Linked DNA regions of Gloeothece verrucosa PCC 7822. Each later gene encodes a partner of the first gene's protein in a complex. Links are inferred from orthologs where the notes say so. Each region holds a gene or a part of one and is shown in the gene's direction. Other genes may lie near its edges.

The links. Proteins that work in one complex are often made in the same cells at the same time.
Region 2: the proteins of CYAN7822_RS20980 (region 1) and CYAN7822_RS27150 are in contact, whole or in part, in a solved structure (PDB 8RP0), measured with the Escherichia coli proteins. The link is inferred for Gloeothece verrucosa PCC 7822 from one-to-one orthologs.

Annotation. Positions count from the first base shown.
Region 1 is NC_014501.1:4,708,492-4,711,512, forward strand. The notes cover bases 18-2,999. They hold CYAN7822_RS20980 (anthranilate synthase component I), read left to right. Parts: upstream 18-730; coding sequence 731-2,269; downstream 2,270-2,999. Other genes in these bases: CYAN7822_RS20975 (N-6 DNA methylase), read left to right, coding at 18-57; CYAN7822_RS37830 (hypothetical protein), read left to right, coding at 112-252; CYAN7822_RS20985 (DUF4126 domain-containing protein), read right to left, coding at 2,275-2,832. In the rest of the region: more of CYAN7822_RS20975, read left to right, coding at 1-17. UniProt on the Escherichia coli protein: Part of a heterodimeric complex that catalyzes the two-step biosynthesis of 4-amino-4-deoxychorismate (ADC), a precursor of p-aminobenzoate (PABA) and tetrahydrofolate.
Region 2 is NC_014501.1:6,037,531-6,040,385, reverse strand. What follows is about bases 1-2,816. They hold CYAN7822_RS27150 (anthranilate synthase component II), read left to right. Parts: upstream 1-1,021; coding sequence 1,022-1,612; downstream 1,613-2,816. Other genes in these bases: msrA (peptide-methionine (S)-S-oxide reductase MsrA), read left to right, coding at 2,523-2,816; CYAN7822_RS27145 (MBL fold metallo-hydrolase), read left to right, coding at 1,643-2,509; CYAN7822_RS27155 (diacylglycerol kinase), read left to right, coding at 508-1,017; ybeY (rRNA maturation RNase YbeY), read left to right, coding at 1-430. Outside these bases: more of msrA, read left to right, coding at 2,817-2,855. UniProt on the Escherichia coli protein: Part of a heterodimeric complex that catalyzes the two-step biosynthesis of 4-amino-4-deoxychorismate (ADC), a precursor of p-aminobenzoate (PABA) and tetrahydrofolate.

The DNA of each region.
Region 1 (3,021 bases):
GAACTCGGCAGAGAAAAAGAATATTTATTGTATCTTCAAAAAAGAGAAAAAAACTAGATCTATTGTAAGTAGTCGGACATAAATAAAGCACTCTATATAAAGAATTGTAAAATGGCTACAATTACCCCACACCCGACACCCGACACCCGACACCCTAACCTCACAGTTAACTTGATTTTTGTCCAGGTACTTATTCCCCCAACAGCCGCCTCAAGGAAGCAAACCAAGGAATATAAGTTGCGCTATCTCTAGCTAATATTGTAAAGTGACTGATCATTAAAAATATCTAAATTTTTTTCAAACAGTGTATCTTGCTGTAATTGCTTTTGGTTCTAACGATAACGCTAAATCCAACTTAGTCAAGGGATTAAAGACTCTAGCCCAAAAAGTACGGATTTTAGCCCTGTCTCCAGTTTATGAAAACCCCGCCATTGGTCATCACACTAGCCCTCCCTATCTCAATGGTGCTTGTTTAATAGAAACAAATTTACCCCCCCTCAAGCTTTACGAGCAGGTTTTACGCCCGACAGAAGACGAATTAGGCCGCATTCGCGCAAAATCTGGGAAAGCCAAATGTTCCATCGACTTAGATCTAGTTCTCTATGAGCAAGAAATCTTACAATTACCTAAGCTACAATTGCCAGCACCGGATATTTTACGTTATGCCTATGTAGCAGTACCTCTAAGCTTTCTCGTTCCTGATTGGATTCACCCCCTAACTCAAGAAACAATGGCTCAAATCGGCAATCGGTTTTCTCAAGAAAAAGCAAGTTTTTATCATCATACAGAGGTTAACGCCGCTATCGCTAGTGAGATCTTTACCCCAACCTCCTCAACCCGACAACCCTTGTATTGGCAAAAGCTGCCCCTCAACAAACGTAGCGGCTCACAAGTTTTTGAAACCTTATTTCTTCATCCTCAAGATAAAATTCACAAGATAGCGACCCTTCTAGAAAGTCCCGGCAATTCAAATAGTTCCCAGTTAGCTCGATATTCCATTTGTGCCGGTTCGCCTCGGGTAATTAACGGTCAACCTCAAGTCTGGACTCCCGCAGTGGGAGATATTCTGCCTTTCTTGCGGCGTTTGCTCGATTCTGCTCACCACAATACCAGTCTACCCGCTATAGTCCCGCCGGAACTGCCTTTTAGCGGTGGTTGGTTAGGATGGCTTGGCTATGACTTAGCCACAGAAATTGAACAATTACCCGAATATAAAGCAGATCCTCTGCCTTTTCCTATAGCTTACTGGTATGAACCAGACTCTTTTGCGGTTTTAGACCATCAGCAGCAAATACTCTGGTTAGCGGCTAGTGATTCCCCTCAACTCGAGGTGATGGAAAAGCGGCTAGAGAAAGCGGCTCAAAAAATAGAAGACCCTCGCCTAAACCTTTGTTCTACTCATCCGGTGACTCCTATTTTTCAGATGAATCAACAAGAGTATATAGCGGCGGTACAGAAAGCGAAAAAATATATTCAAGCGGGCGATATTTTTCAGGCTAATTTATCACTAAGGTTTGAGGCCCATACAGTTTTTGATAGTTGGTCAATCTATCGAGCATTACAGAAGATTAACCCCTCTCCTTTTGCGAGTTATTGGCAAACACCTTGGGGAGCGATGATAAGCTGTTCTCCTGAACGATTAATACAGCGAACAGGACAGCAGGTTCAGACTCGGCCCATTGCAGGAACGCGAGCGCGGGGCGTTACTCCTACGGAAGATGAACAGTTAGCCGAAGAGTTAATTGCCAATATTAAAGAAAGAGCAGAACACATCATGCTCGTTGATTTGGAACGCAATGATTTAGGTAGAGTGTGTCAGTGGGGAACGGTAAAAGTGGATGAACTTTTGACCATTGAGCGTTATAGTCATGTCATGCACTTGGTTAGTAATGTAGTGGGTACTCTACACCCGAATTCGGACACAGTAGACTTGATTAGAGGGGTATTTCCTGGCGGGACGATTACCGGTTGTCCTAAAGTTCGTTGTATGGAAATAATTGAAGAACTTGAACCGGTAAAGCGTAATTTATTTTATGGTTCCTGTGGTTATCTTGATTGGCGTGGAAATTTGGATTTAAATATTTTGATTCGGACTCTACTTTATAGTGATCTCAAAGATTGCTCAGGGGCAATAGTTTGGGGACAAGTGGGTGCAGGAATTGTGGCAGATAGTGACCCCGAAAAAGAATGGTATGAGTCTCTACATAAAGCACAAGCTCAACTGAATGCTTTAAATTTGGCTGAAATCTTTTACCATTCAACATTCTAGCCTTATTAAGAATGAGGGGGTTTTTGCTTAGACCAATCTCGCCAAGCTTTAGAACTACGAATAGCGATCCATAAGAGTAAAAGCGCAATTAATCCCCCATTTTCAGGCGCTTTAAAGGCAAAAAGCACCAAAAAAACACAGAGAATATCCTCTAAACACACAACCCAGATCGGAATTCCCCGCAGACGAAAAAACCACCCCGCTTGCACCAGTTGTAACAATAAAGCAAAAAGACCTCCTACCATCCCAAGCACCCACAGAGGTCTAAACTCTAGTTCAAGGATATGGGCAACGCTAAGACTCATTAAAGCCCCTACCATAGGACTAAACAGAACCTCAACAACTTGAAGAACCCGTTGTCCTAATAAATATTTTGAGCCAAATAACTCAAACAGTGACCAACTGATGAGTATGGTTAATAAAACCCGAGGATTAATCTGAGACAGCAAGGGCAGTTGATTCCACATTTGGCTATGCAACAGGCCAATAATCAACAAAGGCAAGGCAATTCTCATCCCTGCCGCAGCAGATGCTGAAAGAGCAGCTAAAAGTCCTATAATCATGACCTTGTTGCCAGCGAGAGTTTTCTCTAGTTTACTTGATGCACCGATATCACTATCAGTAGAGAGACAGTACATATACATAATTAATAAAAATAAACTGTAACAATTTATACCAAAAAATATGTTTAAATAAAAATAGAACTAATCGAGAATTAATCAACGGGGATCACGAAAAACCAAAGGAGAAAT
Region 2 (2,855 bases), 1.3 Mb from region 1 along the record:
GACTTGGGAGAGTTGGTTTCAAATTTGGCTAGAGATGCTGGTGGCGGCTCTGCCTTCATCAGACAGCTATGAGTTAAGTTTGCGATTGACAGACGATCAAGAAATTCAGTATTACAACGCTCAATATCGTCACAAAAATCAACCGACAGATGTATTAGCTTTTGCTGCCTTAGAAGTAGAGGTTCCCTATCAAATTGACGAGTTTTCCGATGAACCTTTATATCTAGGAGATATTATTATCTCGGTAGAAACGGCTTCAAGACAGGCAACCGAACAAGGACATTCATTAACTCGAGAATTGGCCAATTTAGCGGCTCACGGATTTTTGCATCTGTTGGGTTGGGACCATCCCGATGATGAAAGCCTCATGGCAATGCTTTCTCAACAGGAAATATTGTTAAACCATTTACCCCTGTTGCATCAGGATTAAAGCCAATTTTTTTGAGGGAACAAATACAAATCATTAAATAAAGAAAAAACTTTTTTTAACTAACAGGTAATCGATTTATGAAATCTAAAATAAGAATATCTCAATCAACCAATGGTCACGTGTCTACCATGCCCTATCTTCCTTCTAACGCCATCGGCTCCCGCAACTTCATTGAAGCCTCAAATGAACTGAGACATGAATATGCTTGGCAAGTCGCGTCGAATTTATTAATTAGTTTTAAGTATGCTTGGGCGGGAGTGTCTTATGCTTTTGCTACTCAACGAAATTTTAGAATTCATGTGGCCCTTACCATTGTCGCTCTGAGTTTAGGCGGCTTTTTTAAAGTCAGCCCCGTAGAAATGGCAATCATCGCTGTTACCTGTGCTTTAGTGATGGTATTAGAATTATTAAATACCGCTTTAGAGTCGGTGGTAGACCTGACAGTCGGGCAATCCTATCATGAACTGGCTAAAATTGCTAAAGACTGTGCGGCAGGAGCGGTACTCATTGCGGCCCTTGCGGCTCTATTAGTGGCCAGTTTTGTTTTAATTCCCCCGATGATGACCTTTATTTCCTGTGCTGGATAATTAAATGATTCTTGTCATAGATAACTACGATAGTTTTACCTATAATTTAGTTCAATATTTGGGGGAACTGGGAACGGAAATCCCGCTTGCCTCAGAAATCCAAGTGTATCGTAATGATCTTATAGACCTCGAAAAAATTAAACATCTCAATCCAGATGCTGTGGTTATTTCCCCGGGTCCTGGCCGTCCCGAAGATGCGGGGATTTCTATGGATATCATTGCTCAACTTGGACCAACACTGCCCATTTTAGGGGTTTGTTTAGGACATCAAAGTATTGGGCAAGTATTTGGGGGTAAAATTATCTCGGCCCCGGTGTTGATGCACGGAAAAACCTCAGAAATTTATCATAACGGCATCGGTGTCTTCCAAAAATTGGATAATCCGTTTAGTGCCACTCGCTATCATAGTCTGGTGATTGAACGAGAAACTATGCCCGATGTCTTAGAGATTACCGCTTGGGTAGAAGATGGCACAGTCATGGGAGTTCGTCATCGGAACTATCCCCACATTCAAGGAGTCCAATTTCATCCAGAAAGTATCTTAACCCAATCAGGTAAACAATTGTTACGAAACTTTCTAGAATCCATCTCTTAACAATTAATTTTATAATTAATAATCCGCTCTATGAAAAGACGACAGGTGATTTACTACGGAGGTGCCGGCATTTTTGCAGCAGCCAGCAGCTTATTAACCTCAAACTGGCAAAAGGCACAAGGACAAACCCAGCCAAGTAACTCTCTGTTAGTACAATATTTTGGTCATACCTGTTTTTTGCTATCCGGTAGTGGTCTAAGAATTTTAGTGAATCCTTTCCGAAGCATTGGCTGTACAGCCGGCTATCGTTTGCCTAGGGTAGAGTCGGACCTGGTGTTAATTAGTAGTCAACTTTGGGATGAAGGAGCCGCCGAAAAATTACCCGGTAATCCTAGAGTGTTGTATGAACCTGGAGTCTATGAAATTAGAGGTTTTAGGATTCAAGGCATAGGGATTGATCATGATCGCAAGGGCGGGCGACAGTTTGGCACCAATGTGGCTTGGCGCTGGAATCAAGGAGGAATCAGAGTTCTACATTTAGGTGGGGCGGCCGCACCTATTGCCATAGAACAAAAAATTTTGATGGGTTCTCCGGATTTGGCCTTTATCCCGGTTGGTGGCGGACCGAAAGCGTATAATGCACAAGAGGCCAAACAGGCCATGGAGATTTTAGACCCGAAAATTGTCATTCCTACTCAATATATGACGACGGCAGCCGATAAAGCGGCTTGTGATATTGCGCCGTTAGATAACTTTTTGAAGTTAGTAGAGGGAATGAATGTTCGCAACATTCCGGACAATCAACTGCTGATTAAACGGCAAGATTTGCCTAAAGAAGGTACATTGATTCGGATATTAGATTATAAAAAAGTTTTAAGACCGGCCTCTGAGAGGACCACCTCACCCGCCGCCCCGACACCATCAACCACGCAAAGTAAACCGACTTCAAGCAAGTAAATTTCGAGAGAGAATGAGCCAACCATCAACAACCAATCAAAACACTGAAAAAGCCACTTTTGGAGCAGGATGTTTTTGGGGAGTAGAAGCCGCCTTTCGCGCCTGTAAGGGGATTGTTTCCTCTTCTGTGGGCTATATGGGGGGACATTTCCCTAACCCCTCCTATCTTGATGTCTGTGCCAGAATTACCGGTCATGCTGAAGTAGTACAGGTAGAATACGACCCTCAACAGATTAGTTATGAGGAATTGTTGGAGGTGTTTTGGAAAATTCATGACCCCACTAGCTTAAATCATCAGGGCCCAGACCGGGGAGAACAATACCGTTCTGTGATTTTTTATCATACT